DNA from 2 places in the Lysinibacillus sp. NPDC093210 genome. Region 1 is predicted to be linked to the other one. Evidence: predicted binding sites of a transcription regulator. Region 1 holds the regulator's gene; the other holds the start of a gene.
What was found. Region 1 encodes CtsR, which represses protease genes until heat stress. Its sites were predicted from a motif close to ATGGTCAATAAAGGTCAAACA; they were not measured.

Region 1 (16,287 bases):
CTAATTGGTGAGGAGGTGCTAAAGCGTGGTTGAACGTGTTTTAGCAACGGAAGAAGCGCTGGCACTAATTGAATTGTTGAAGGAAAAACATGGACCGGTTATGTTTCATCAATCGGGTGGATGCTGCGATGGCTCGTCTCCGATGTGTTATCCTGACGGGGACTTAATATTAGGTGATCAGGATGTATGCTTAGGTAAAATAGGGGACACACCATTTTATATGCACAAAAACCAGTATGATTATTGGAAACATACGCAAATTATTTTAGACGTAGTTGATGGGAGAGGCGGTATGTTCTCTCTTGAAGGCGTAGAAGGTAAACGATTTTTAACAAGGTCTAGAGCATTTTCTACAGAGGAACTAAAAGAGTTAGGTTTAATTAAATAGTTTAATGACAGCGGCAAAAGCTTTTTTGTCGCTGTTTTTTATGCTAATTTTTCTGGAAAAGAAGTTGTAGGTTTACGTTATTTGGGGAATTGCGCAATAATAAATAACGCTGTAATCGTTCTTGTAGGGTCTGGGTTAATAGTAATTTTCTGATTGTCCGTTCAATCATAATATAGCCCCCGTTCATCTTTGTTTATATTAATTAAACCATATAATACCTATTTACAAACATTAAATTATGTTTACTTTTTATGTTAATTATTACAAAACGATTGAATCTTTTCGACAGAATGTTACGTAAACAGTGAAAAGGCGTGTATTGAAGATGGATATTGTTATAATTGAAAACCAATTTACACAAACTGTGGAGGCGGTTTCCCGAAAAAATTTCTATTCATTATTTTCAAAGTAAATCAGGTTTAGTTTATGATGTTAAAGTTAAGCAAGGTTGGAGTGTAAAATAATTAAATATGAATAAATTATTATTGAATACTACAAATAACGAAGAATTAGAAAAACTACTACTCATAAATGTAATAGGTTTAATTGAGGCGTTAAAAAAAGATTTATTAACAATCGAAGAAACTGAAAAAGTTTTATTTAACCCTTATACTATGGATTTATTACAGTCTAAAGGAATTTCAAAAGAAATATTAGAAATTATTCATTTAGGCACTGAATTAGAAGATATAGCGAGTCTAATGTCTGAAAAATTATTTGAAAGTTTAAGCGAAATTGAATATGAAAGTATTGCTCAATTAGAACAAAGAAAAGCATATAAATTTCGAAATAAAGTTATTGAATCAATAAATTGATTCATTTGATTTTAAGTAGTAGTAGAAAGAGGACAATTGGTACTTCTCTAGAGCAGCTCGTTTTAACATGCTAAACGAGCTGCCTTTTCTATACTGTGTTATACAAAGATTAATTTTCAAATGAATACAGGGCAGCTTCAGCAAATTGTTGATTTATATCATGAGTTAAAGGGTATGAAATTGTTGAAGTGGCATCGGGAATTTGTATTGTTTATGGCCGTACAAATTGCTATTTATGATATGGCAAAAATACAACAATCACTGTCAATGGCCATTATGTCTTCTATTGAATTACTAATCTAAGCACAGCAGGCAGTGATGATATCCGCTGTTACAGCAGCCGCAATAGCGTCAAATTCGAGCACTTCATGATAAACTAAAAAGGAACAGATTATTTGGAGGTGTATTTGAAGATGAACGAAACAAAGCTTTGGATAAATGGACAGTGGCAAGATGCTAAGGAAACGTATGAATTAACGTCACCTTATAACGGTGAGGTAATTGCAAAGGTTGCAAAGGCCTCTGTTTCTGATGTTGAACAAGCCATAGAAGGTGCCCAAGATGCATTTCTTTCATTTAAAAAAACTACCGCCTACGAACGTGCCGAAATATTATATAAAGTAGTCGACATTATGCGACGTCGAAAAGACGAATTGGCGGAAATTTTAGCGCAAGAAGCGGGCAAACCTATATCAGCAGGTTTACCTGAAATTGAACGTACAATAGCGACGTATCAGTTTGCAGCCGAAGGAGCTAAGCAGGTGAAAGGTGAAACGGTACCGATGGATGCCGCACCAGGAGCTGGTGATCGAATTGGCTGGACAAAGCGTGAGCCATTAGGCGTTATTTCTGCAATTACTCCGTTTAATTTTCCTTTTAATTTAGTTGCACATAAATTGGGACCTGCCTTTGCGGTAGGCAATACAGTCGTGTTAAAGCCGGCAACACAAACACCACTTAGTGCAATTGTGATGGCGGAAATATTTAAGGAAGCTGGACTACCAGATGGTGCATTACAAATCGTTACAGGTAGTGGTGGCGAACTAAGTGATACACTCGTAACGCATCCATTCGTGAAAAAGGTGACCTTTACTGGAAGTGGTAAGGTTGGTTTAGGTATTAAAGAAAAAGTAGGCTTGCGGAAAGTAACATTAGAGCTAGGCTCAAATGCAGCAGTTATTGTTGAGCCATCGACACCTATAGATAAAATTATTGCACGCTGTGTTAGCGGAGCTTTTAGCTTTGCTGGACAAGTATGTATTTCTTTACAACGTATTTATGTACACTCCTCAATCATTGATGCCTTTACAAAGGAATTTGTAGCGCAAACAGAAAAACTTGTTGTTGGTGATCCACTTGACAAAAATACAGATGTCAGTGCAATGATCAACCCAAATGAGGTTAGCCGAATTCGTGAATGGATTGAAGAGGCGAAAACGCAAGGTGCTGTAGTTGCTACGGGTGGAACGTTTACAGAACGTACTTTAACGCCAACAGTTATGACAAATGTAACTGCTGATATGAAAGTTGTTTGTCAGGAAACATTCGCACCAATCGTCTCAATTGTTTCATATGAAACATTAGACGACGCAATTCGACTAGTGAATGAGTCGGAACTTGGCTTAAATGCAGGAATTTTTACGAATGTATTACCAGATGCCCTGTATGCTGCTGATGAATTGCAAGCAGGTGCTGTTATTATTAATGATATTCCAACATTCCGAGTTGATAACATGCCTTATGGCGGCATAAAAATGAGTGGTTATGGTCGAGAAGGTATTAAATGGGCGATTGAAGAAATGACCGATATGAAGTTTATTACGATGAAAAAAACCTTCTAAATTTGCATCAATTCTTTTTCTACGATACGATGACGAAAGAATAATACATGAAGGGAAGTTACAAGAACTATGACAACCAATGCTGTACCAATGAGCCAATCGCGTACGCTTCAGACGCGTCTTGTGTTACCACCGGATACTAATAATCATAATTCCATTTTTGGTGGAAGAGTGTTAGCTTATATTGATGAAATTGCTGCAATTACAGCGATGAAGCATGCAAAAGGGCATGTTGTAACAGCCTCCATTGATTCTGTTGATTTTTTATCAGCAGCACATGTAGGTGATATTCTTGAAATTGAAAGTATTGTTTCTTCCACAGGACATTCATCTATGGAAGTCTATGTCCGCGTTATTTCTCGTAATATTGAAACAGGCGAAGAAAAGTTAACAACCGAATCATTTGTAACGATGGTTGCAGTGGACGATAGTGGAAAACCAAAGGCCATTCCTGCAATTTTCCCCGAAACGGATGCGGAAAAACGACTGTTTGAAACAGGCCCTGCTCGACGAGAGCATCGCAAGCAAAAACGTGCGCTGGCACATTAAATAACAAAAAAGGAAATTGACTGCATCGTGTCAATTTCCTTTTTTATTTGTGTTAAATATTTAATTCATTTACAACATTAATTAATGAGTCTGACGAAGAGGAAACGAGTGTCGCTCCCTGAGATAGCTCCGTAATTAAAGTAGAAATTGCTGAAATATCCCGTGCTGTATTTACATATTGCTGTTGAATGCCTGATACAGCATCTGCAATATCATTGAATGATTCAGATAAACTTGTTTGTGTATCAACGCTATGTTGGATTTTCTGGTCAACATTTACGACAGAACTTGCCATTGTTGAAATATTGCTTTCTGTTTCTTTAATAAGGTGTGATACATTTTGTACAGCATTTTTTGTTTCTTCTGCAAGCTTGCGGACTTCCTCTGCTACGACAGCAAAGCCTTTACCATGTTCCCCAGCACGAGCAGCTTCAATTGAAGCATTGAGTGCTAATAAATTGGTTTGGTCAGCGATGCCTGTGACAAGCCCGACAATTTCAGAAATTTTTTGCGAAGATGTACGCAACTGGTTCATCGTCACTTCAAGGCCATTAACACTTTGCAAAATAACGTGTATTAACTCATTTTGCTCTTGTAATTGCTGCTGACCCCGTTTAGATTTGTCCTGAGTATCTGCAACGAAGTTTAAACCTTGTTTAGTTGCTACTGCGATATCATCCGTTTGCGAAGATATGACTAAAAGAGAAGCGGCTGTTTCCTCACTTATCGCATTTAACTCCTCAGCAGTACTTTGAATTGTAGTTACAAGTGCATGTTTTGTTTGATCAGCCACACTACGAATCCGTTCTTCTTCCTTTTCGTATGCTTCGATAACGAGCTGCTGTTCGAAGTTAATGATTTTGCAGAATGCATTGATGGCACGTATAGCATCATGCTTTGAAATATCTAAATCGTTCGCAAAGCTTGTAAAAGTCGAAGTTAGTGATTGGAATGAAGCGATATACCATTTTGATTGGAGTCCAATTCGAACATGTGTCTCAGCGATCGCTTTTCTTTCTTTAATGTACTCGTCATTAATGTGACTCTCGAAAATATCGCTTAAATGTTTATGTAAAGTCACCTTTAAACGTTCAATTTGTGATGTTCTGTTAATAATATCTAATAAGTTTTGGCTTAAGCTAATCGCTGCATAAAATTGATCGACCATTTCAGGAATGACATTTTTAACTAAAGGTTGTAATTGTTTAATGATCGCTAAATCTTCAGTTGTTAAGTCTAATAACTGTAATTGTTTTTGTAGTTTAGGATAGTTTGAAACATCTAATTGTACGTGTTGCTTAAACTCCTCAGGTGTTAATGTAATTGAATAACCATAATTGTTCTTCTTTGTAAACCAACTCATTGTGTCTGCTCCATTCTTTATAAATCCATAATAATGATAGTAATTGAAGACTCTTTGTGTATTTATTGTTAGGTTTGTAAATTTGGTGAATATATGGTATTAAATCTATTCTACTATTTTTTGTACTATATTTGGTTAAAAATTTCCGATATTTCTATATTTTTTTATTATTTTTTTACTTGGGAAGCTGACATTAGTCGGATTACCTATGACACACTAATTTTTCATAGCATTAGGGCAATTTGAATTTCAAGTAGGAAACCTGTAAAATACGAACTGTTTAGTTTTACAAAAAAATGCATGTGAGATAAAAATAGTATTGAGGAGGTATTACATGGAGAAAAAGCGTTTTAAGTTTGTAATTCCTGTGATGGTAATTGTAGCAATTGGCTCTGTTTATATGTTAACTAAATATTATGCAGATGTACCAGATCTAAACCAACTATTAATAACGATTTGTGCAACAATAGTATCGGGTGTGCTCGCATACTTCTTATTCCCGCAACAAGGTGAAAATAAAGTGGATGATCGAGGTCCATATTAAATATTTTTGGAGACATCTATGTCCCTCATTTTTTATAAGTTAAAAATCCGCGATTGCCTTCTGTGGGCAAAGCATGAGTAGGGCTACTTGCCAAAGCATCTAGCTTATACTCGTGCCCTATTTCTCCTCAGAAGTCTACGCGGATTTTTTTGTAAGTGAGTTTTAGGAACGCTCAACACACTTTATGGTTTAAATAGTTTGAACCAGCCTTTAGATTTAAATAATGCTAGCATAGATAGTGCAAGCAAGAGCATAATGCCAAGCACGATAAAGTAGCTGTAGTGACCATGGAGTTCAGGCATATTATCGAAGTTCATGCCGTAAACACCCGCAATAAACGTTAAGGGTATAAAAATGGTAGAGACAATCGTTAACATCATCATAATGCCGTTCATACGGCTAGAACTCATGGCCATATAGCTATCGCGCATATCTGCTGTAAGCTCACGATTAGATTCGACCATTTCTGTAAGCTTTGCTAAATGATCGTGAATATCACCGAAGTAGGCTCTTTCCGATTTTTTAAGCGCAAAGCGATAAGAGCTAAGTATTCGATACAATAGGTCACGCATTGGTAAAATAGTGCGCCGTAAATGAAGTAAATCACTACGGAATTCAAAAACAATTTGCATCGCATTAACATTACTTTGATAGGTCAGCTCATCTTCAAGTGCATTTAAATGATCCTCAATTTTATAAACAAGTGGGAAATAACTATCGACTATTTTATCGATTGTTTGATAGGTCAGAAAAACAGTGCCTCGTTCCCAATATTTCGGTTGTTCTTCTAAAAACTTCTGTACCTTTTCAATTTCGGCCGCTTCATTTTTGTGGAATGTTACTATAAAATGATCGGAAACAAAAATATTTAATTCCTCAGCAATTAATGTTTCTTCATTCAATTTATGAATAACAAAGAAATGAAAATCATCATAAAAATCTAGTTTTGGTCGCTGTAAACGCATTAAGCAGTCTTCGATTGCAAGTGGATGGAAATGAAAAAATGTATCGAGCAAAAGCTCCTCTTCTGCAGTTGGGCAATTAAAATCTACCCAATACCACTCATAATCGTTTTGCTTTATGTCTTCAAGTGGGAACTCCTTTATTAATTGTTGATCTTTCGTCATAGCCATCGTGCGAATCATGGCATTCACCTCAAATCTGTTTATCTCGTATTAAGTAAGCACGAAGTCTCGCTCCTAAAGCAGAGAAGGAAGGGAGACATTTCAACGGAAGATCGTTACCTCAAGTACATATAGTACACTACTATATTGTAGCGATTAAAGTTACTCTTTATAGCATACCCAACCGCCGAATAGTGTCGTTGCAAAAAAACGCGAAGGCTGTGAAAAACCTGCCTGTTGTAAGAGTGTAACTATCGCTTCCTCACGCATAAATGAAAGCGAGCGGATGGATTGCTCCATACTAGCTAATTCTGAGGCTGAAAGTTTTGTGTGCTGTTGCCAATACGCGCGCCATAGCTCAAATTGAAGCTCTGTTTCAGTTGAGTTAAGTTGACCGTATTTAGAAACAAGGACAAATGGTGCACCTGATTTTAAGCGTTGTGCAATTCCTTTTAATGTAGCAAGTTTCTCCTCATATGATTCAATAAAATGTAGTACTAGTATACAGCTAGCCGCATCAAACTTCGTAGCAGGCACCGATGCAGTTAGTATTGTACCTTGTAATAAAGAAATATCATTTGATAATGATTGAAGACGGTTTTCTGCTATTTCCAACATCGCTTCAGATGGATCTATACCGACAAATGACCAATTGGGTCTTTGCTCGGCTAACTGTATAATTTCATTGCCACTACCAGAGCCAACAACTAAAAAACTAGCTTTCTCTTGTAGTGCGGATTGATAAAAAGCTTTCGTTAAACGCAGCATGGCATCGTAACTTGGTAATGTACGTCGAATGCCTTTTTCATATTCGTTAGCAAGCGTGCTATTAAATTCCATCTAGTATCACATACCTTTCAAAAAAGTTTTAAAAATTTAAGAAGCATTTGAAACTATTTAGCGTATAGTTCCGTAAATAGGAGTATTAATAATAATGACACACCATAAAGGAAGGTTGATATATATGGAAACAAAATGGTCTAAGGTAATCATACATGCCAGCGCGTTTTTTGCGCCATTTTTAGTGCCGATTTTATTTTTCCTAATTAGTACAGATGAAGAAGTGAAAAGTTTTTCGGTGCAAGCTTTATTGTTCCAAATCGTGATGGGCATTTTGATTGTAATTGCTGGTATCCTATCTTTTGTATTAATCGGTTTACCGTTCTTACTAATATTCATCGCTATGGTATACATCGTACCTATTATCGGAATCGTGAAGGCATTTTCAGATGAACCTTGGCGTTACCCGATAGTTGGACGCTGGGTATAATTTTTTATGACGCAAGTATATGCTCTGAGCATATACTTGCGTTTTTTCTATAAGCAAAAAGGGTACATTATAGGTAAAACCAACTTTAATTATTAGGGACAAGCCTTTTTTAATCGCCAACTCCCTTTTTTACACAGAAATAAAAGTACATCATGTTTAAGTTAATAGGTCCCTGCCGTATGTTTATTGTAGACATTCTGTTAAACAATGCGCTTTACACAAATCTTTGTGCGAAATAATTGCAATTATTTTCAAGCGTTTTGTATAATATACTCAAAGATAGTCAAAGATAGTCAAAGTCAGTGAGGTTAGCGAGGTGTATTCCTAAAGTGCGTAATATTTCAGACATCATAGAAGGCTACTTAAAGCAAGTACTTGAATTAGGTGGAGAAGGGCATATTGAAATTAAACGTAGTGAAATTGCTGATAAATTTCAATGTGTGCCCTCACAAATAAATTATGTGATTAATACAAGATTTACAGCTGAGCGGGGTTACCTGGTGGAAAGTAAACGGGGTGGCGGTGGATACATCCGTATTTTACGTGTCCGTGCAAACTCACAAATTGATTTGATAGATGATGTGCTCTTGCAAATTGAAGGGGGAGCCTCACAAACGGTTGCGGAGGGTGTAGTATATCGTTTGATTGATGAGCAGGTAATTTCGAAGCGAGAAGCGAAATTAATGTTAGCAGCGGTTGATCGTTCGACTTTAGATTTACAACTACCTTTACGGGATAGTATTCGTGCAAAAATTTTGCGAGCGATGTTAACAACCATTAAATATGAAAAGCAAAAATAAAGAGGTGATGGAAATGATTTGCGAACATTGCAAGCAACGCAATGCGACAGTAACTGTGACACAAGTACAAAGTGGGCAGAAGGTGGAACACCATTATTGCGATGTCTGTGCCTCACAGTTCCATCCGTTCCATGCAGAGTTTAAACAAGAGCCTGTATCGATTCAACAATTATTATCCAACTGGTTTGGCTCACCTACATGGCAAAAAGTCGGTGAAAAACAGCAAGCGCCACCTCAGCAACAAACATGTCCACAATGTGGATTTACGTATAAGCGATTTTTGAAAGAGGGTAAATTTGGTTGCCCTAGTTGTTATGACACGTTTAGCGAGCATTTGCCAAAGCTGTTTAATCGTATTCAAGCAGGACCTCAGCATATAGGTAAAATGCCTGGTGCTCAAAACAATGTTTTTGTCATTAAAAAACAAATTGAAGATATTCGGAAACGCATGAAGGATGCAGTGGACGAGGAGCAATTTGAGGAAGCGGCGAAGCTTCGTGACGAGGCAAAAAATCTTGAACAACAGCTACAATTCGAAGGTGGTGATGTGTCGTGATGATTGAATCGTTTTTAGAGCGTGCTACACCTGCATGGATGGATATGGAGGATGATTATTCAGATATCGTCATTAGTACACGCATCCGCCTTGCAAGGAACTTAGATGGTTTTCGTTTCCCTTTAGTTTTCTCGGAAAACGAGGCATTACAGGTAGAGCAGGCTGTCACCCACGCAATACAGGACAGTTCCAAGCTTCAAGAAAGATATTCTTATTTTTCAATAAAAGATTTAACACCGTTACAACGACAAATTTTAGTTGAAAAGCATTTAATTAGTCCACAGCTTGCAAAAAAAGAGCAAGTCGGCGCTATGTTGTTGTCTGAGGATGAATCTATTTGCATTATGGTGAACGAAGAAGACCATTTACGCATTCAATGTATGACGGCGAGTTTTCAACTTCTGAAGGCATACGAGCAAGCAAATAAGATTGATCGAGCCTTAGAAGGAGCCTTGCCATATGCGTTTCGTGACACTTTTGGATATTTAACAAGTTGCCCAACTAATATTGGTACTGGATTACGCGCTTCTGTTATGATGCACCTTCCCGCGCTTACACTGACAGGTCAGATGAATCAAATCATCAATGCAATGACTCGTTTAGGGATGACCGTTAGGGGTATATACGGTGAAGGTAGTGAAAATTTAGGGAATATTTATCAAGTATCAAATCAAATTACACTAGGAAAAACAGAAGAAGATATTTTAGCAGATATCCAAAGTGTTGCAGAAAAAATTATTCAAAAAGAACGGCAAGCAAGAAGTAAGCTAATGGAAAAAGCGGAACTTGCTTTAGAAGATCGTGTATACAGAGCTTTAGGGACATTAACACATGCTCGAATTTTAACAAGTGAAGAAGCTGCTACTTGCATATCAAATGTACGTTTAGGAGTGGATTTGCAGTTGATTGATAATATTAAAGCAACATCTTTAAACGAGTGCGTTGTCAGCATGCAGCCAGGATTTTTACAGCACTATGCAGGAGAGGTTTTACCGCCTGCTGAGCGAGACAGAGCACGAGCAAAAATGTTGCGAGAGGCATTATTTCTAGAAACTAAGAGTAAGCCTATTATAGGGGGAAAAGGAGAGGATTCATATGATGTTTAATCGTTTTACACAACGCGCACAAAAAGTATTACAGCTTGCTCAGGAAGAGGCAATTCGTTGGAAGCACGAATCAATAGGAACAGAGCATATTCTTTTAGGGCTTATTCGTGAAGGCGGTGGTATAGCTGCGAAAGCATTAGAAGCCATTGATATTAGCCCTCAAATGATTGAAGCAGGTATTGAAGAGCTAGTCGGTAAAGGAACAGAGGATGTTGGACCAATTGTGCACTACACGCCTCGTGCGAAAAAAGTAATTGAATTATCGGTCGATGAGTCGCGTAAATTAGGCCATTCCTATATTGGTACAGAACATTTATTATTAGCGCTTATTCGTGAAGGCGAAGGGGTAGCTGCTCGTGTATTAAACAATGCTGGTGTGGGCTTAAATAAAGCTCGTCAGCAAGTATTATTGTTGTTAGGTAATAACGACAATGCACAATCTGGACAACAAGCGACACAGGCTGCAAATACGCCTACATTAGATAGCTTAGCGCGCGATTTAACACAAATTGCTCGTGAAGGTTCATTAGACCCTGTTATTGGACGTAGCAAAGAAATTACACGTGTTATTGAAGTGCTATCACGTCGTACAAAAAATAACCCTGTGCTCATCGGTGAACCAGGGGTAGGTAAAACGGCAATTGCAGAAGGCTTAGCGCAACAAATCATTAACAATGAAGTGCCAGAAATTTTGCGCGATAAACGTGTAATGACGCTTGATATGGGGACAGTTGTTGCGGGTACTAAATACCGTGGTGAATTTGAGGATCGTTTGAAAAAGGTAATGGATGAAATTCGTCAAGCGGGCAACGTCATCTTATTCATTGATGAATTGCACACACTAATCGGTGCAGGTGGGGCAGAAGGTGCAATTGATGCTTCAAACATTTTAAAACCTTCATTGGCACGTGGTGAATTGCAATGTATTGGTGCTACAACATTAGATGAGTACCGCAAATACATTGAAAAAGACGCAGCTTTAGAGCGTCGTTTCCAACCGATTCAAGTCGATGAGCCAACTGTTGAAGAAGCTATTCAAATTATTCACGGCTTACGTGATCGCTATGAGGCGCATCACCGTGTGAAAATTACAGATGAAGCGATTGAGGCAGCGGCAAAAATGGGTGATCGTTATATTTCAGACCGCTTCTTGCCTGATAAAGCAATCGACTTAATCGATGAAGCTGGCTCAAAAGTACGCTTACGTTCATTCGCGGTGCCACCAAATTTAAAGGCACTTGAAGATAAACTTGAAAATGTCCGCTCTGAGAAAAATGCAGCTGTATCTGGTCAAGAATTTGAAAAGGCAGCGTCTTTAAGAGATACAGAGCAAAAGTTAAAAGACGAAATTGAAACAACTCGTAAAACATGGAAAGAAGAACAAGGTAAAGCAGAATCGAAAGTGACGGTAGACGATGTGGCAGCTGTAGTTTCTATGTGGACGGGAATCCCTGTAGCAAAAATTGCACATGAAGAATCATCTAAACTATTACAACTTGAGGAAGAGTTACACAAACGAGTTGTTGGTCAAGGTGAGGCTGTTGAGGCAATTTCTCGTGCGATTCGACGCGCAAGAGCAGGTTTAAAAGATCCGAAGCGTCCAATTGGTTCATTTATTTTCCTTGGTCCTACAGGGGTCGGGAAAACAGAACTTGCAAGAGCGCTTGCAGAAGTAATGTTCGGTGATGAAGATGCGATGATTCGCGTTGATATGTCAGAATATATGGAGAAACATTCGACTTCACGTTTAGTGGGCTCACCTCCGGGATATGTAGGTTTTGATGATGGTGGTCAGCTTACAGAAAAAGTGCGACGCAAACCGTATTCCGTTGTGCTACTTGATGAAATTGAAAAAGCTCACCCAGATGTTTTCAATATTTTACTTCAAGTACTGGAAGATGGTCGTTTAACTGATTCTAAAGGACGTGTCGTTGATTTCCGCAATACGGTTGTCATTATGACTTCTAACGTAGGCGCGGACGCGTTAAAGTATCAAAAAAATCTTGGCTTCAGCTTAGGAAGCTCAGAATCGAAGCATAAAGATATGAAGGGTACAATGCTAGAGGAATTGAAAAAAGCATTCCGCCCAGAATTTTTAAACCGTATCGATGAAATGATTGTGTTCCACTCACTAGAAAAAGAACACTTAAAAGAAATCGTTTCAATGATGGCTAATTCCTTAACAAAACGTCTACAGGAGCAGGATATTACGTTAGAGTTAACCGATGCTGCACTAAATAAAATTGCAGAGGAAGGCTATGATCCTCAATATGGTGCTCGTCCACTCCGTCGTGCATTGCAAAAACAAGTGGAAGACCGTCTATCGGAAGAACTGCTTAAAGGAAATGTAGAAAAAGGAAACCAAGTTGTGATCGATTATGTAAATGAAGAATTCGTCGTTAAGAAAAAAGAGGGCGTTTCAATTTCTAAATAAGCAGGTTGCTTATTGTTAACATGTTGATTTAAGAAGACAGCGTGGCATTTAGTGCCAAGCTGTCTTTTTTTATGTAAAATGAATATAAGAACAAATATTCGAGGTGGTACTATGGCGAAGAAAAAAACTAAATTTGTCTGTACTGGTTGTGGCTATGAATCTGCAAAGTGGATGGGCCGTTGTCCAGGGTGTGGAGAATGGAATAAAATGGTTGAGGAAGTAGAGGTCGTTGCAAAAGGTCCTCGAGGAGCATTCCAACACTCGGCTACAGTAACACAAAAGGCTATACCTATTATACAAGTGGAAGCAGCTGAAGAATCTCGTGTAGCTACTGAAATGGGAGAGCTCAATCGGGTTTTAGGCGGTGGTATCGTGCCAGGATCCCTTGTATTAATTGGTGGTGACCCTGGGATTGGGAAATCAACGCTTTTATTACAGGTATCTGCGTTGCTATCAAATAAAGGGCACCGTGTGCTGTATATTTCTGGGGAGGAATCTATTCGACAAACGAAATTGCGTGCAGAGCGTTTAGGAGTAATTTCTCAAGAGCTTTATATTTATTCGGAGACGAATTTAGAGTTGTTAAACCAAACGATTGATGATGTACAGCCGAAGTTTGTTATCGTGGATTCCATACAAACAGTTTTCCATCCAGAGGTGACAAGTGCACCTGGTAGTGTATCGCAAGTACGTGAATGTACAGCAGAGCTAATGCGAATTGCAAAAACGAAAGGCATTGCCATTTTCTTAGTAGGGCATGTAACGAAAGAAGGGCAAATTGCGGGACCACGTATTTTAGAACATATGGTGGACACAGTGTTGTATTTCGAAGGGGAGCGTCATCATAACCACCGTATTTTACGGAGTCAGAAAAACCGCTTTGGCTCTACAAATGAAATTGCTATCTTCGAAATGCTTCAGGGGGGTTTAAAGGAAGTATTGAATCCGTCTGAGTTGTTTTTACAGGAACGCTCACAAGGTGCTGCAGGTTCAACCATTGTGGCATCAATGGAGGGGACAAGACCAATTTTAGTAGAAATTCAGTCGCTAGTGACTCCGACGAGCTTCAATTATCCAAAACGTATGGCAACAGGGGTAGACCAAAACCGCGTGCAATTGCTTATGGCGGTGCTTGAAAAGCGGATGGGTCTCATGCTACAAGCGCAGGATGCATATATTAAAGTTGCTGGCGGTGTGAAGTTAGATGAACCTGCAATTGACCTAGCGGTGTTGACGAGTATTGTTTCAAGTTTTAAGGATCAGGCAGTGCGTGCTACAGATTGTTTTATTGGTGAAGTAGGCTTAACAGGAGAGGTACGTCGTGTAACACGTATTGAACAACGTGTCATTGAGGCGGCAAAACTAGGCTTTAAGCGAGCGTTTATTCCTGCCTCTAATATTGGCGGTTGGGATTTCCCACAAGGTATCGAAATTGTGGGTGTAGAGACAATTAAGGATGCATTGAATGCCTGCTTTAGAGAGCTATAAATAATTTTATGTGCCAATTTTATAACTGGTTCCTAAAAGAATACCGACATTGAAGTGGAGCGAAAGCTGTAGCGTAATGTTGAATTTTATTTTTATTTTGATGCAATGTGAATTATGAAATTGATTGAATAAATTAGTGCATGCTGAGGAATATCCTAGCATGCACTTTTCCTTCATTTTAGCGGTCATAAAAATTTCTTGAAATTGGATAACATTTATTGTGGAAGTAATGCATCTCTCAAGGCTTTAATAACGTCCAATAAACAGCAGTAAAAATAATAATGTTTTGATGGGCTCAAAACAGATTTTCTACTGAAAAATATGTATAATCGATTATAAGAATTGGAGGTGACAGTATGAAAAAATTTATTCAAATTGCTTTTTTACTGATTGGGGGAGCTTTAGGCCTTGTTTTCTTACCGCCATTATACGAATTGCTTCATTTATCATCTAATCCTTGGCTTGATAATCCTTATGTATCAGTTGCTTTAGGGGCGCTTTTACTATTTACATTATCGTTCGCATTTTCCGACTATTTCGTTCGGCTTATTAGCTGGATGGAAGAGGTGCTATTTAAAGTACCGGTTGGGGATTTATTATTTGGTACGCTTGGGCTAATTGTAGGACTTATCGTAGCGTATTTCCTAGGCTTTGCGATTGATAGCGTTCAGATACGTGGTATTACAGAAGTAATTCCAATCATCCTGTCATTTGTGCTTGGCTATTTGGGATTCCGTGTCGGCTTTAAAAAGCGAGATGAGCTACTACAGTTATTCACATTACGTGGGCATAATGCGAAGAAAAAAGCTGCTGAAGGTAGTGATGTTCCAGAAATTCGCGGTAGCTATAAATTGCTAGATACGAGCGTTATTATAGATGGCCGTATTGCGGATATTTCTGAAACTGGCTTTATTGAGGGTGTCCTAGTGGTGCCGCAGTTTGTGCTAACGGAGCTTCAGCATATTGCAGATTCCTCAGATACATTAAAACGTACAAGAGGTCGCCGTGGATTGGATATATTAAAAAAACTGCAAGATGAACGTATGACAAAGGTAGAGATTACCGAAGAAGATTTTGAAGATGTGCAGGAAGTCGATTTAAAACTTGTACGCCTTGCAAAGAAAATGGGCAATGACACTCAAATTGTTACGAATGATTTCAACTTGAACAAAGTATGTGAGCTACACCAAGTGCAAGTGCTGAACATCAATGATTTGGCAAATGCAGTGAAGCCAGTAGTTATTCCTGGTGAGGATATGCAAGTTGTCGTTATTAAAGATGGGAAAGAGCATAACCAAGGTGTCGCTTATTTGGATGATGGCACGATGATAGTTGTAGAAGGTGGTCGAAGTTATATAGGACAGGCAATTACAGTAACTGTAACGAGCGTTCTACAAACATCAGCAGGTCGTATGATTTTTGCCAAGCCAAAGGATGATTAGGAAGTGGAGAATGTGCAGTATGAAGTAGTACTTCCGGCAGCAGGTAGCGGGAAGCGAATGGGAGCAGGACAAAATAAATTATTTTTAGAGCTTTTAGGGAAACCGATTTTAATACACACATTAGAAGTATTTGAGCAAGATAGAAACTGTACAGGAATTTGGCTTGCAGTGAAGCCGGAGGAGCGAGCGTTTATTCAAGAAATGCTCGCGAATTATAGTATCTCTAAGGTTAAGGGCTTGCCCGATGGTGGTGCAGAGCGTCAACATTCGGTTCATTCCTGCATGAAGGAAATGGAGCAAGTTGATATCGTTTTAGTGCATGATGCAGCACGTCCGTTTATTACGCACGCAATTATTGCAAACCTTGTGCAAAGTGCCCATAATTATGGCGCTGCTATCGCTGGCGTTCGTGCCAAGGATACGATGAAAAAAGTACGTGATGGCATCATTGAAGAAACAGTAGATCGTGAAAGCCTGTGGATGATTCAAACACCACAAGCATTCCGCTTTGATTTGATTGTAGAGGCTGAAGATGTTGCCGAGAAAGTAGGCTTCCTAGGCACAGAC
Region 2 (16,287 bases), on a different contig from region 1:
ATACTTTTCCCAAAATTTCCATACTACATTCTTTTTGAAGGAAACTATGCCCTAACAGTTTTCCATAGTTTTCAATAGCTTGCACTCTTAAATTTGTAGGCTCTATATCGAGTAGCGTTAGAAACAATTGAATTTCTTCCTTACACATCTCATATGGTAGTAACTGTTGTTTTCTGCAAAAATCCAGCAAGATTGCTTGCCATTCAATTGAAAAAATCGGAATAGCTTTTGCATTTTTAACTGGTACGCCTATATAATTCGGCAACGCATTTAGTGAAAATTTTAATTCATAGCAGCTTCGTAAAAAAAGGTCTTGAACGCCTTTTTTACTTCGCATTAAACGTTGCTTCACATACTGTTGACATATTCTTTTATAAATATGCCAGTAAACAATAAATGCTTCATACGTAATTGACTTCGGCTCATAAAATGGAAATTGCTGTGTTTCAAGTGGAATATAGAGTACGTTCGCTATAAAAGTATGCCCGTGAACATGAAGAAGATTCGTCCAATAATTAAATTTAGCTGCTCTCGCATCATATGTAACTAAATATGGCACATTATTTGATGAATAACTAATAACGTTTTGGTGGATGGGCGAAACTCTAATTTTTTGAATAGCTTGCGGTGTATAATTGTTCTGTGATGTTTGAAAAAGCCATAAAGCTTGGATATTATTTTTCTCATATCCTTCTGTTCGTAACTGCCAATTTTCATTTGTTATCGCGCTACATTGAAATTCAAGCGCAATCCGTCGTTGTTTGCTTCGTATTAAAATATCCGGTCGTTGAGACAGTTTCGATAAAAATGGCTCCAGCTCTACTGTATGCCTGAGTGATTTCAACCATTCAAATAATTGAATTTTTCCTCGCAAATGGAGCAGTGATTCTCCTTCTGAAAATCGTCGTTCACAAGATTGGCTAGCAATGTGAGCAAAATGCGGGATATTAAGCTGACCAATTTTTAATTGAACAGGCTGCTGACATTGAGGGCAAAAAAATTGTTGGTACTGGCGATACTTTTGCAGAGCTTCTCTCGAATGTTGATATGAGACAAATAATTGCTGCTGCTCTGTATAGGCAATTAGCATTTCAATCTTTCTCCTTTTTGCCCTCATTGTAAATAAAGTTATCCTTTAAGCCAACTAAATATCTGCTTTTCTTTGAAATTTGATTTTTACCACTAAAAAAGACTGTAGGCATACTCAACTCTTTGAGTGTGTCTACAGTCTGAAAGCTCCTAATAACAATCAGAAGCTAAAAGATATTAACTAAAATATTTTCGAACAGTTTCGAAGCAATCATATTCCATAATTTTTTCGCCATATTCTTCAAGACGATGAATTGTGAAATTGGAAGGGCTTAAAAACTCTTTAATGACTGCGTTCTTATCATGACGATTTAAATCGTCATCTGCGTTTGCAAAGTCTACTACTAAATAGTAACAACCTTCATATTTAAATAATGAGGAATCCACTAAATCGTCTGTCATCCGTTTTGCAACGGGGATTAACTCATCGATATCTTTAAATTTATAAACATAAATGTCTGTATCCATAAATAACTCTGATTCATCCATGTCACCAAATTGAGTTAATTGACTAAGAAGATCCTCTCCTACTTCGTCGAATGGGGCAAACATACTTTTTTGTTCATCATAATGTGAATGACCATCTAATGTTTCACCGTCTTTTAAAATATGTGCACGTGTGACAATGATTTCTAAGCCTACTTCCGACGCATTGATATGAATCCAAATCGGACCTTCTACATCAAAATAATCTTCCGTATTCACTTCATCAATCATATCCCAAAAAAGTTGCTCACCCTTTGCTCGGTTGTACCAAATTTCTTCACGACTATAGCCGCGATCCTCTATATCATTGTACGTAATAAAGAGCTTGAGTGTATTTTCATTTACACGTTCGATGTCCACTAGACCTCATCTCCCTTCACTGTCATTTGTCGAAAAACAGTATTATTTAATTAGTATGCTTTGATTCATTGTTTTTAACCTTCATACTCCCTTGTTTTTCAACCTTTGACCACACCACAGAAAGTCATCGAGTAACTGTAATCATAAATTTTTTTGTTCACAGTTGTCTCTAATTCTATTGTATGCTGTTCTTTCATAAAATGAAAAGGATATACACCATTTCAAAGAAGATATTTGAATTATTGAAATTGTAGTAAACTATTTAGATTAAATCAAGTTTAACATACTTTTAGGGAAATATATGACTTTTACCTATTAATTATTAGTTTTGTTTGAAGGTATTTACATAAGTAAAACATAAAAAATAGATGTCACAACATGCATGCTTCTGCATTTGTAACACCTAATACATTTATTCTATGCAATATAGGAGGATTTTAGTTCACCATGCGCTGTGCTTCTTGTAATTGATAAGCCCGAACCTTACGTGGTAAAAATCGTCGAATTTCATCTTCATTATAGCCTACTTGCAATCGTTTCTCGTCCAAAATAATTGGTCGTCGCAATAATCCTGGATATTCTTGAATTAGTTCATATAAGCGTTGTAATGGTAAGCTTTCAACATCTACATTTAATTTTTGGAATATTTTAGAACGAGTTGAAATGATTTCATCTGTTCCATCCTCCGTCATGCGTAAAATTTCTTTAATTTCACTAATGCTTAACGGTTCAGAAAAAATATTACGTTCTGTATATGGGATTTCATGCTCCTCTAACCATGCTTTCGCTTTACGACAAGACGTACAACTTGGTGATGTAAATAAAGTAACTATCATACTGACACATCCTTTCTCTTAGTATTCGTTATCTATAGACCATTTTGTTAAATTAGAATTAATGTAATGTAAAACTACAGTTCCATTATACAGCACTCAGCTGTATTTGAATATAGTTCCAAGGAAAAAAAGAATGCATAGTGAATGACTTTGTTACAAAATATTCTGTCTTTTAATACTACCTTAAAGTATCCAATTCCTTTGCATGTCCAACGAACTAATAATAATATTCCCATAAGCACATCATTTTAAACATGAATATACTGAAACTAGTTGTTCTCAATTAAAAAACACAAACGAGAATAATGTCACTTAGACGTGTACAATTATGACGCAACATTCAAAATGTAGGTTGCCTTTTTTTACAAAACTAAAAAAATTCAGTCTAAAGACTGACTTATCAGGCTTGCATTTAGCTAAGTCTTTATACTATAATGTGGTGCAATAAGAAAAGCGCTTATGCGCAAAACATCTACATAAATAATGTAGTTAAAAACGCTGACGAAGAGTAGTACATATGCAATATACATGTATAGAGAGTCTGTGGTTGCTGGAAACAGATCATGTATGCATTTGGAATGGACTTCCGAGTTAGCTTTGTGAACGTACAAGTAAGCACTTGATACCTATTAGCAAAGCTCGTCTCTTCACGTTACGAAGCTAAGTGGCCTTTTAGGCAAGCAGGGTGGTACCGCGGATTCGAACATCATTCGTCCCTTCATTAGTAAATTCTAATGAGGACGCATGATGTTTTTTTATTTTTCGAAACCCGAGGAGGAACTTATTATGACAACAATTTTTTCAGGCGTACAGCCTACTGGTATTGTGACATTAGGAAATTATCTTGGTGCATTCAAGCAATTCCCAGCATTACAGGATGAAGGGAATGCCATTTATTGTATCGTTGATCAACATGCAATTACCGTTGCTCAAGATCCAAAAGAGCTACGTCAAAACATTCGTAATTTAGCTGCTACTTATATCGCTACTGGTATTGACCCACAAAAGTCAACACTTTTCATCCAATCAGAAGTACCTGCACATGCGCAAGCAGGATGGATGCTACAATGCGTTGCTTCTATCGGTGAGCTAGAGCGTATGACGCAGTTCAAAGATAAATCACATGGTAAGGAAACGGTTTCTGCAGCTCTTTTAACATATCCACCATTAATGGCTGCTGACATTTTATTATATAACACGAATATAGTTCCTGTAGGGGACGATCAAAAGCAACATATCGAGCTAACACGTGACCTTGCAGAGCGCTTTAACAAACGCTATGGTGAAGTTTTAACAATTCCTGAAATTCAATTACCAAAAGCAGGTGCTCGCATTAAATCATTACAAGAGCCTACAAAAAAAATGAGCAAGTCCGACCCAAATACAAAAGCAACAATTAAGCTTTTAGATACAGCTAAGGATATTGAGAAAAAAATCAAATCAGCAGTAACTGACTCTGATGGTATTGTGGCTTTTGATGTTGAAAATAAACCTGGCGTTTCGAATTTATTAACGATTGAATCGGCTATTACAGGTGTATCTATTGATGATTTAGTGAAAAAATATGATGGTATCGGTTATGGTGGCTTTAAACAAAGTGTGGCTACAGCAGTTATCGATCACCTTACACCAATTCAGGAAAGATTTTATAACCTTGTAGAATCATCTGAATTGGATATCATTTTAGATGAAGGCGCAGAAAAGGCAAATGCTATTGCTAGCGCAACTTTAAAGCGCATGGAACAAGCTATAGGCTTAGGTCGCACACGTCGCTAAGAAAGGAATTAGCATATGCACTGTGAACATTGTAATAAAGCAATCAAAGCCCTACTGTTAGAAAGTGACTTTGGTGCTGATCCATTATGGTGTGGCCATTGTCGCACTAATTTAGAATTAGAACAACTTCCTTTAGGTGATGTGTTATTAGGTGAGCTGACGACATGGATGTGTAAGTTTGGTGAATGGATTGATCTTGAAACAGATTCATTTATCGAAGGTAAGGAATACTTAGCGAAAAATCATGATGAGCAAGGTGAAGACTTGGCCCAAAAAGTAGCAGTAGAATTAGCGGTGCCCGTAACATTTATACCTTATCTTTAAGATTAGCTGTTCGATCAAATCCAAAATCGAGCACAACGCTACAAAGCACAATACAGGCTCCAATTGCCATATAAAATTCTGTCGTATGCATAATAAATTTAAAGACAACCGACCAGGAATAACCAAGAGTCCGGTAATTCAAATATAAAATTAAATTGCCAATAGAAAGTATCATTAATCCATAGCTCATTAAAAATATAAAAAGACGAAACAAATAAACGGCATCCTTTCTATTTCTTCTTACTTTCTTTTCTATTCGCTAGCTTTTAAAAAAAGACGTCAGCCTTGTAAATTAGGCTGACGTTTTTTTATTATTCTTCAATTTTTTTAAATAATAGACTTGCGTTATGGCCACCAAAACCAAGTGAATTACTCATTGCATATTCAATGCTCGCTTCACGAGCTTCATTCGGCACATAATCTAAATCACACTCTGGGTCTGGCTCTGTTAAATTGATTGTTGGAGGTAAAATGCCCTCTTTCAATGCTAGTGCTGTAAAAATAGCTTCAACACCACCAGCTGCACCTAGTAAGTGACCTGTCATTGATTTAGTAGAGCTCATCGCTAACTTATAAGCATGTTCTCCAAAAGCAGTTTTTACTGCTTGTGTTTCAAATAAATCATTGTATGGTGTACTTGTTCCATGTGCATTAATATAGCCAACTTGTGAAGGATCTACTCCACCGTCTTCTAAAGCTTGAATCATCGCACGTGCAGCACCTTCACCTTCTGGAGCTGGTGCAGTAATATGATGCGCATCTCCAGTTGAACCGTAACCAAGAACTTCTGCATAAATTTTTGCACCACGCGCTTTTGCATGTTCGTATTCTTCTAAAATAACAATCCCTGCACCTTCACCGATAATAAAGCCGTCACGGTTTTTATCGAACGGACGAGAAGCTGTTTGAGGATCCGTATTTAATGATAATGCTGTATTCGCACAGAAGCCTGCAACCGCCATCGTCACGATTGGTGATTCAGCTCCCCCTGAAATCATCACATCAGCATCGCCACGTTCAATTACTTTAAATGCATCACCAATTGAATTCGTACCTGATGCACAAGCTGTTACTGAACAAGAATTGATGCCCTTAGCTCCAAAGTGAATAGACACTTGACCTGAAGCCATATCTGGAATCATCATTGGAATAAAGAATGGACTAACACGTCTTGCACCACGCTCTTGGAACGTTAAAAATTGTTGTTCATATGTTTCCATGCCACCGATACCAGATCCAATCCATACACCTGCACGTGGTGCTAACTCTTCATCGATTGTAAGCTGTGCATCTTCCATCGCCATTATAGACGCTGCTAGTGCATAGTGCGTGAAACGGTCCATTTTGCGAGCTTCTTTACGTTCAATATACTTTTCAATATCAAAGTCTTTTACTTCAGCAGCGATTTTGGCAGCAAATAGATCTTTATTTAAGCGCGTTAATTCACCAACGCCTGATTTACCAGCCTTGATGTTTGCCCATGTTTCTTCGATGCTATTCCCTAGTGGTGTAACAGCGCCAATTCCTGTAATTACTACTCGTCGTTTACTCATTGTCTTACTCCTCTCAAGCAATTTTCTATGTTATTTTCCCCATCTCATTGCAACGGCACCCCATGTTAAGCCACCGCCAAAACCGACAAGTACTAATAAATCATCATCTTTAATTTTACCTGCTTCAAGCTCTTCTACTAAAGAAATACCAATAGAAGCTGCTGATGTATTGCCATATTTGTGAATCGTTTTTGACATTTTTTCAGCGGGTAATGCTAAACGTTCACGTGCCGATTCCATAATTCGAATATTTGCTTGATGTGGAATTAAAAAATCAACATCTTCTTTTGTTAAACCAGCTTTGTCTAATACATTTACTGCTGATTCACCCATTTGACGTACAGCAAACTTAAATACTTCACGACCGTTCATCGCAATTGTCTCTTGCTGTGTTAAATAAAGATGTTTACCGCCCGTTCCGTCGGCTCCAAGCTCAAATGATAAAATCCCTCTACCTTCTGATACAGGACCCACAATGGCAGCACTTGCTCCATCACCAAATAAAACAGCCGTATTGCGATCTTCCCAATCAATGACTTTGGACAGCTTTTCAACACCTACTACTAAGACATATTTATAAGCGCTTGATTCTACAAATTGTTTTGCTGTCACTAAGCTATATATAAATCCTGCGCAAGCTGCTGCTTGGTCCATCGCTGCTGCATTTACAGCACCAATTTGCTCCTGAACCATACATGCTACACTTGGAAATGTTTGATCTTGTGTTACAGTTGCTACAAGTATTAATCCTATTTCTTCAGGTGTAATACCTGCTTTTGCAATAGCATCTTTCGCAGCTGCTACTGCTAAATCTGAAGTTTCTTGATTATCTGCAGCGAAATGACGTTCTTCAATTCCTGTACGAGTTCGAATCCATTCATCCGAAGTGTCCATAATTTTTTCTAAGTCAAAATTCGTAACGACCTTTTCAGGAACGTATCTGCCTAAACCTATAATACCTGCGTTCATATAGCAACCCCTCTGCTTTCTTACTATCAATTATTAGTAACTGGTCATAATTATAACTCATAATGAAGGAATGGTGCAAGGTGAATTAAATTTAGTATACCATAAGGTCCCTATAGAATTCGTAGATAGTAGTCATTCAATCGCCGGTTGAAGTCTCTTAATCGCTGGTAAAACTTCTGTTTTCGCCTTTAGAACTCGTTCAATCGCCGCTTAAACAATTCTCTTCTGCCGACAAGCTAAATGTTGTGACAAAATTGCCATATATCACCGCCTAGAAAGCGCCACTTTTTGATAAAAGGTTCTTTTTTTTTCGACTTATGTTATGATATGATAATGTATATGTAATAAAAAAGTTCGGTTGAGGTGAAATTAATGCAATATATCGTAACGTTCATATGGTCATTTTTACTAGTTTCTATGTTAAACTACGTAGTAAGTGCTGTAATTGGAGTACCATTTGATTTCCAAACTGGTGCGATCCTTTCAGTTGTATTCTCTGTACTAATTTTTGTTATTGGCGCAATCATTCCAAACGAGCCAACACCAGAAGCTGCAGACCATCATTAATCAAAATCATAAAAAAAACCTGTCTCGCCTCATGCGAAACAGGTTTTTTTCTATTTATTATTTTTCAACTACACACTGGCCATTTTGCATTTTAATATGCAATGTTTCTCCTGGTAGCACTTCGCCACGCAGTAACTCCTTAGCAACCGCTGTTTCGATATACCGTTGCACAAAGCGTTTTAAAGGACGTGCACCAAACTGTGGATCTGCTCCATGCTCCACAACCCAATCAATTACGTCTTGATCAACATTTAACGTGATTTCCTGCTCAGCTACACGTTTTACAAGCTGCTCAATATATTTCCAAGCAATGGCTGTGAAATGTTCTTCAGATAACGCATGGAACATAATAATATCGTCCATTCGATTTAATAGCTCTGGCTTAAAGTGCTGGCGTAATGCCGCCATAACTAAATCCTCGACTCCAGCATCATCTTCTTGTGCTTCCATTAAATAGCTCGAGCCAATATTAGATGTTAAAATAATTACGGTATTTGTAAAGTTCACCATTCGTCCCTGACTATCTGTAATGCGACCATCATCTAAAATTTGCAATAAAATGTTCGCTACATCAGGATGAGCTTTTTCAATTTCATCAAGTAATACGACAGCATACGGATTACGACGAACGGCTTCCGTTAATTGTCCTCCTTCTTCATAGCCAATGTAGCCTGGAGGTGCACCAACGAGACGAGATACGCTATGTTTCTCCATATACTCACTCATATCAATACGAATAAAATGCTCCTCAGAATCGAATAGTTGGGCAGCAAGTGCCTTAGCGAGCTCTGTTTTACCTACACCCGTTGGCCCTAGGAATAAGAAACTACCAATTGGGCGATGTGGGTCTTTAATGCCTGCTCGCGCGCGCCATACAGCTTCTGTAACAAGTTGAACTGCATTATCCTGCCCCACAACACGTTCATGTAATGTATCTTTTAAACGCAGTAATTTTTCACGTTCGCCTTCCACTAACTTAGTGACAGGAATACCAGTCCAACGAGATACAATTGAAGCAATCTCATCAGAAGTAACTTCCTCACGCAAAATACGTGTCTCACTACCTTTTTCTAAATGTTTTTCCATCTCTTGAAGCTCTTTTTCAAGGGCAGGAATTTTCCCATGTCGTAATTCAGCTGCTTTATTTAAATCATATTTACTTTCCGCTTCATCTAGATCCCGACGGTATTTATCCAGTAATTCACGTTTTTTCTGGATGCCTTGCAATGCTTCTTTCTCTGCTTCCCATTGTTTACGCATACCTTCTGATGAATCTTTAAGTTTTGTTAACTCTTCTTGTAATTGCTCCAGACGTTTTTTACTAGCTTCATCTTTTTCCTTACGTAATGCTTGTTCTTCAATCTCTAATTGCATTATTCGACGAGTCACCGCATCTAATTCTTGTGGCATTGAATCGATTTCTGTACGGATCATTGCACATGCCTCATCTATTAAATCAATCGCTTTATCTGGTAAAAAACGCTCTGTAATATAGCGATTTGAAAGCTCAGCAGCCGCTACAATTGCCCGATCATGAATACGAACCGCATGATGCAGTTCAAAGCGTTCTTTTAAGCCACGTAAAATAGAAACGGTATCTTCAATAGATGGTTCACGAACAAGCACTTGTTGGAAGCGACGTTCTAAAGCGGGATCTTTTTCAATATACATACGATATTCATCTAGTGTAGTAGCACCTATACAGTGAAGCTCACCACGTGCAAGCATCGGTTTTAACATATTGCCAGCATCCATTGCTCCATCTGTTTTACCAGCACCAACAATCGTATGGATTTCATCGATAAATAAAATAATGCGCCCTTCAGATTCTTTCACTTCTTTTAATACGCCTTTTAATCGTTCTTCAAATTGACCACGATAACTTGCACCCGCTATTAATGCGCTCATATCAAGCTCGTACAATACGCACTCTTTTAATCCTTCTGGAACATCACCTTTTACAATACGTTGTGCTAACCCTTCGACAATGGCTGTTTTACCTACCCCTGGTTCACCGATTAACACTGGGTTATTTTTCGTTTTTCGTGTTAAAATTCGAATGACATTGCGAATTTCTTCATCACGTCCAATTACAGGGTCCATTTTGCCGTTTTTTACTTCTTCTACTAAGTTACGACCAAATTGCTCTAATGGTTTTTTATCATCAGTTTGTTGAAATTGCATTGTAGCACTCCTCTTCTCTCTTCTTTTTTATATCTTTACCCTAATTTAATTCCAATTAAAAGTTTGACCTTTTTTGACTAACTTTATTTTACAACAATCGACAAACCGTAGCAAAAAAAAAGCTCAAAAATTTTTTACTGAAAAATGGAAAATTACGTTATAATAGTGGTATGTTTCGTTGTTTTAGTATATCGAAATGATTATCGTCATCCTTTTGTAATACAGGTAATTTCTATTACAAAAAGAAAGAGATGTGTTTGATATATGGTACTAATGGATAATATCCAAGAGAAAATGCATGCACTTTTTCAAAACAATGGTGTTTTTATTAAAGTGAATAAAGATAGTAAAATTTTCTTAGAAGGGGAACGAGCTAAAGAGATTTATTATATTAAAACAGGTGCTATTTCGATTAGCCAGGAAACCGAGAGTGGCAAGGAATTAACAATTCGAATTTGCGGTCCTGATAGTATAATTGGTGAAGGCTCATTATTTTGTAACCTTACTTATTTTTCGATGACAGCTAAAGTTTTAGAAACTTCAACGTTGTATGTTTTAAGTCGTAAATCATTAGAGCATCTATTAGTTGAGCAGCCACATTTAATGGTAGAGTATATGAAATGGTTGCAAACAGAAAATTTAAAATATCAAAGCCGACTACGTGATTTAGTGTTAAATGGTAAAAAAGGTGCTTTATTTTCAACATTAATTCGCCTTTCAAATACATATGGGAAGCCGTTAGAAAATGAGTCCATTTTTATCGACTTTCCATTAACGAATTCAGAAATTGCGAATTTATGTGCTACAAGTAGAGAAATGATTAACCGTATGTTGAACGATCTAAAAAAGCATCACATTCTATCCTTCGAAAAAGGTTATATTACGATTCTTGATTTACAATATTTAAAAAATGAAATTGCCTGTGAAAATTGCCCATTACAAATTTGCCGTATAGACTGATTTATTAACTATAGCGCGTCGTATGTAGGTGTAGGCCATTTGCGATTTTGACTACTTAACCTTCAGTGAGCTTAAGTAAAAAACAAATAAAAAATCCCCGCTTACAGTTATGTGCAAGCAGGGATTTTTTATTCATCTCGTTAGAAGGCCAACTACTAACGGACACCTAATGCCATTTTCGCATAGCGAGACATTTTATCTTTAGACCATGGTGGATTCCATACAATATTTACATTTGTACTTTTCACCTCTGGTAGTTCACTCATAGCTGTATTTACTTGGTCAACAATAACAGGTCCCATTGGACAGCCCATTGACGTTAGTGTCATTGTAACTGTTGCTAACCCCTCGTCATCTAACTCTACATCATATACTAAACCTAAGTTGACGATATCAATTCCAAGCTCAGGGTCGATTACGTTTTCTAATGCACTTAACATGCTGTCTTTCATATCTTGATCCATCTGTATTTCTCCTTTCGTCACAGTGTTAACTTAATCATAGCAGATGCTTCTTATTATGCCAAATGCTGTGCAAGCCAATCAGTTGCCGCTAGCATACCTGTACGTGTTACAGTATGACCAGCATGTTTATCTGCAATAAATTTTAAGTTGCTCGGATTTTCATCGTAGTATGCACGTAATGATAAATAAAAGTCATACGTATCATTAAAAGGAACGGTTTTATCATGCTCACCATGCCAAAAGAATACTGGGCGGCCAGCGAATTGTTCTGGTGTTAAACTGATATCATATTTTGCGAGAAGTTCGTTCGTTTTTTGTACTTCTTGTTCAGACATCGGAAATTTCACACCGCTTTTAGCCATTTGTTGCAATTGATAGGCACCTAATTTAATAAAACCTGGGCCACCCATACATATTGCTGCCGTTTGAATCCAATCATAACGTTTTAAACAGCCAGATGTAACGATTGCACCCATCGAAGTGCCAGCCACACCAATTTTATTGTTAGCTAGTAATTGCTTATTCTTTAATTCTTTATATAATTGCTCTACTTCATGAATAGAATTTAAAACGATATCCCAAAAATGTAGATTCATTTGAGTCTCTGTTAATCCTTCACTGCGATCACCATGAAGTTTTGCATCTGGTAATAGGACACGCACCCCTTTATTTACTAACTGGTATGCATAATGTAAGTTATGTTCTTTTGCGCTCATAAAGCCGTGTAAGAAAATTACTACGGGGGTATTTTCATTCATATTATCTGTCGATATATGTAACAAAGGAATTTGTCCCCAAATTTCATTCTTTACTAACATTCTTGTCACTCCCAACTTTTGTCTAACCTTTTTTATGTTAGCAAACTTTTTTCAATGTGACAAAATTTTGACGTATGGATTACAAAGAGATACTATTCAAACATATAGGAAAGGGGCAACACGCAATGAAACCGCATTTAATCGTTTTAGATTTAGACGGTACGTTATTGACGGACCAACAACAAATTTCTTTAAAAACTAAAAAAACATTATTGCAGGCTAAGGAACAAGGGCATCAAGTGATGATTGCCACAGGTCGTCCTTACCGTGCAAGTGACATTTACTATCATGAGCTTGGTTTAACAACACCTATTGTTAATTTTAATGGTGCTTATGTCCACCATCCTAAAAATGCTGCTTGGCAAACAATGCATACACCGATTGACTTAAACGTTGTACGAGAGGTTGTCGATTCGGTAAATAGCTATGAATATGAAAATATTATCGCTGAAGTAAAGGATGACATATATGTGCATACAGAGGATGATCGGATACTAAACATTTTTAACATGGGGAATCCCAAAATTACGCTCGGTGATATTTCGACAAATCTATTAGTTAATCCCACGAGTCTACTCATTCAAGCTAACGAAACTAACTCAATGATTATACGTGACCATTTACAAGAAGTTCATGCGGAAGTGATTGAGCATCGTCGTTGGGGTGCTCCGCTTCACATTATTGAAATTGTCCGTCGTGGCTTAAATAAAGCTGTCGGAATTTCACATGTAGCTAAAGATTTAGGTATTCCGCGTGAGCGTATTATCGCCTTTGGTGATGAGGACAATGATCTAGAAATGATTGATTATGCTGGTATTGGCGTCGCTATGGGGAACGGAATCGCTAGCTTAAAAAACATTGCCAATGAAATTACAACGACGAATAACGATGATGGCATTGCTAAAATACTGATTGAGCGCTTAAAATTATCATAGATAAGTAGCTATTTCTATTTTTTCAGCCATTTAAAATTTGGACGAAGTATAGCATTACTAATAAATATAATTTTTTAGGAGGTTAAGATGATGAAAATTTTTACTGATAGTGGATGTGACTTACCGAAGTCTTACTACGAAGAGAATGATGTCATTCTACTTCCACTACGAGTACAAGTAAATAACAACGAATATGATGATGTCCTATCGATTGATTCTAAAGAAGTTTACGATGCTATCCGACAAGGCGCACATCCAAAAACTTCACAAGTTTCACCAGAACTTTTTTTAAAGCATTTTGAAGACCTTGCAAAAAGCGGAGAGCAAGGCATTTATATCGCCTTTTCATCTGAATTGTCAGGCACGTATAGTACAGCTGTAATGATTCGCAACCAAGTAATCGAGCAATATCCTACGTTAAAGCTAGCAATTATCGATTCAAAATGTGCCTCATTAGGTCATGGCTTAATCGTTCAAGAAGCCGTTCAACTAAGGAAAGCAGGTACTTCGCTTGAAGAAATTGAAACAAAAGTCTCTTCACTCGCTTCACAGATGGAACATCTTTTCACAGTGGAAGATTTAGATTACCTTGCTAAAGGGGGGCGTGTTTCAAAAGCAAGTGCATTTCTTGGTGGCCTCCTTAGCATTAAGCCTATTTTAAATGTCGAGGATGGCAAACTTGTACCGATTGAAAAATCACGTGGTCGTAAAAAAGCTATTACGCGTATGTTAGATATAATGCAAGAGCGTGGTGGTAATTTTTCTGAAAAAATTGTCGGCATTAGCCATAGTGATGATACGGCCTTTGCTAACGAAGTAAAGGCATCTATACAGGAAAGATTCGCACCAAAAGAAGTTCAAATGACAATGATTGGCTCAGTTATCGGTTCCCATGTAGGACCAGGTACAATCGCTATTTTCTTTACAAATAAAAGCTACCAATCATAGCATAATGAGAACAGGACATAAGAGAAAAAGTGTTAGATTGATTGAAATCAATCTAACACTTTTTTACTATGCCGTTGATGTCCGCTACGGCGGTCGCTTTCCGCGGGCACACCGTAAGCCGCAACCCTCGCTAGCGTGCGGTTTGTTACGTCTTACGCTGCGTGCGTTCCCGCAGGAGTCAACACCTTCGCTACCATCAACTAATGTTCTCTTCTAAATTTTATCTACTGTAAAAGAATTTACTAACAGCTTTGTTCCTCTTTTAAAGTTTTGTCCAAGCCTCTTGGCTATTTTTATTTTGCAGCGTCTTGTTCTTGACGACGTTTTTTACCTCGTTTAATAATAACAACGACGAAGCCAATAAATACAACATAGACTAATCCAAGCGCAGCCATGTAAGGAATGTTTAGCCCTTCATCGTCTTTAACTTGATAAATTTCTACTATTTCACGGTCTAAAATGACTGGGTAAACATCTTTTTCATTTATACGTACCTTTTCTTCTTGTAAAATGCCGTTTAGCATTTTGCCTTCACCAATTTGCTCTGGTGTTAAATCGACACGTTGTGTTTTCCCCGTATTGTTCACCATAATAATCCATTGCTCTTCATCGGATTTTCGTGTAAAGACAAGTAAACCATTTTCATTTGTAATAACTTCAAAATCACCTTTTCGTAATGTCGCCGATTGATTACGTAAAGATTGTACGTTTTTAATATAATCAATTAACTCTTCATCTGTTTTAAAATTGTATAATTGATGTGTATCAGGTTTCACTTCCCCGTTCATGGCAATTTCTGTACCGTACTGAACAACAGGAATTCCAGGCATCATAAATAACGCTCCCAATGCCATTTTTAATCGTGTTGGAGGGAACATATTTTCAGATGCGGAATCGAATGTAAAACGATGCGTTTGTAATGAGTCAATCATAATTTGCGTTGGTTTCTCACTAGCAAAAGGCTCCAATAGCTTTGAAGAGTCTCTATCAACATTTTTAAAAATATTACGGTATATTTCTGCTGTTGCAGGCGAGAAGCTTGCATCAAAATTCGCATCGCTTTCTTCATTTGAAATAACGTATAATGATTTTTTTGTATCTTTTAATGCTGTGATCATTGCATTAAGAAATGCAGAATCGGCATCCGCAATATTTGTTAAACGTATGCCGCCAACATCATATGTAGAAACAAATTTTGTCGCTGATTCGATTAAAGCAGCTTGTACATCTTTATTTGTTAAATCCCATTGAATATGTCCATTATCTGTAGAGGCAATCCAGTTCTGTTTTGCTGCATCCTGTGCCCACTCATGATTTGGGCTTACATTATTTAAAGGAAAGTCAACCATGATCGACATATTTTTCTCTTTATATGCCTTCACTACACTTTGGAATTCTTCTGCTGTTCCAAAATGCTCTTCGATTTTACTATAGCTTGTTGGCAATGAGCCATCGTATATTTCAGTATCGAAAATTGTTCCGATAGATACGATCGTATAGCCCATTTCTCCAATAAATTTTAGTTTATCTTGTAGACCTGTGAAGTCACCGCCTGCAAATTTCGTTGGGTCTTGCGTATTTGTATCAAAATCGTTGGTGCCTGAACCATTAAAGAAACGGTCAACGAGTAAATCAAAAATGCTTTCTTCTGCAATCGTTCTTGTTTGAACTTCATCCGCATGAGCTGGTGTTGCACCGATCAATGAAGTTGCCAGTAAAAGCGATGCGGCTGTTGCGCCTATCCACTTCTTAAATTTCACTTTTATTCCCTCTCTTTCAAAGCAATCCAACGTCATTTTACCAAATAAAACAGCTACGTAGCTATCATTTCAAAATATTTTCCTGAAATGCAAAATGAATTACGACAAAAAGGTGTCAAATTAAGCCAACTTCAATAATAAAAGGCAGAGACAATAGAGAAAAAGTGTTAAATCGACTCTAGTCAATTTCGGCAATGCTGTTGATGTCGGTTACAGTGGCGCTTTCCGCAGGCACAGTGTAAGCCGCAACTCGCTAAC

Region 2: the regulator CtsR is predicted to act here: its motif matches at 10,205-10,225, upstream of ACIP9C_RS09030 (ATP-dependent Clp protease ATP-binding subunit).

Annotation. Positions count from the first base shown of each region.
Region 1 covers NZ_JBIVOE010000007.1:168,860-185,146, forward strand. Annotated here, with positions in the region: gene adh (aldehyde dehydrogenase) at 1-4, shown strand, start outside; gene ACIP9C_RS16890 (DUF779 domain-containing protein) at 26-388, shown strand; gene ACIP9C_RS16895 (DUF3969 family protein) at 859-1,203, shown strand; gene ACIP9C_RS16900 (hypothetical protein) at 1,324-1,506, shown strand; gene ACIP9C_RS16905 (aldehyde dehydrogenase family protein) at 1,617-3,044, shown strand; gene ACIP9C_RS16910 (acyl-CoA thioesterase) at 3,114-3,593, shown strand; gene ACIP9C_RS16915 (protoglobin domain-containing protein) at 3,646-4,956, opposite strand; gene ACIP9C_RS16920 (hypothetical protein) at 5,291-5,500, shown strand; gene corA (magnesium/cobalt transporter CorA) at 5,683-6,645, opposite strand; gene ACIP9C_RS16930 (class I SAM-dependent methyltransferase) at 6,787-7,464, opposite strand; gene ACIP9C_RS16935 (magnetosome magnetite crystal formation protein family) at 7,589-7,894, shown strand; gene ACIP9C_RS16940 (CtsR family transcriptional regulator) at 8,224-8,694, shown strand; gene ACIP9C_RS16945 (UvrB/UvrC motif-containing protein) at 8,708-9,250, shown strand; gene mcsB (protein-arginine kinase McsB) at 9,247-10,356, shown strand; gene ACIP9C_RS16955 (ATP-dependent Clp protease ATP-binding subunit) at 10,346-12,790, shown strand; gene radA (DNA repair protein RadA) at 12,902-14,278, shown strand; gene ACIP9C_RS16965 (PIN/TRAM domain-containing protein) at 14,635-15,720, shown strand; gene ispD (2-C-methyl-D-erythritol 4-phosphate cytidylyltransferase) at 15,733-16,287, shown strand, end outside.
Region 2 covers NZ_JBIVOE010000002.1:717,809-734,095, forward strand. Annotated here, with positions in the region: gene ACIP9C_RS08990 (competence protein CoiA) at 1-1,090, opposite strand, end outside; gene mecA (adaptor protein MecA) at 1,267-1,935, opposite strand; gene spxA (transcriptional regulator SpxA) at 2,373-2,768, opposite strand; T-box leader at 3,261-3,492, shown strand; gene trpS (tryptophan--tRNA ligase) at 3,558-4,547, shown strand; gene ACIP9C_RS09010 (hypothetical protein) at 4,563-4,871, shown strand; gene ACIP9C_RS23125 (YuzI family membrane protein) at 4,855-5,085, opposite strand; gene fabF (beta-ketoacyl-ACP synthase II) at 5,183-6,424, opposite strand; gene ACIP9C_RS09020 (beta-ketoacyl-ACP synthase III) at 6,455-7,393, opposite strand; gene ACIP9C_RS09025 (YjzD family protein) at 7,766-7,960, shown strand; gene ACIP9C_RS09030 (ATP-dependent Clp protease ATP-binding subunit) at 8,018-10,144, opposite strand; gene ACIP9C_RS09035 (Crp/Fnr family transcriptional regulator) at 10,409-11,104, shown strand; gene ACIP9C_RS09040 (metal-sulfur cluster assembly factor) at 11,260-11,568, opposite strand; gene ACIP9C_RS09045 (serine aminopeptidase domain-containing protein) at 11,622-12,386, opposite strand; gene ACIP9C_RS09050 (Cof-type HAD-IIB family hydrolase) at 12,512-13,321, shown strand; gene ACIP9C_RS09055 (DegV family protein) at 13,412-14,269, shown strand; gene ACIP9C_RS09060 (alpha-amylase family glycosyl hydrolase) at 14,563-16,029, opposite strand.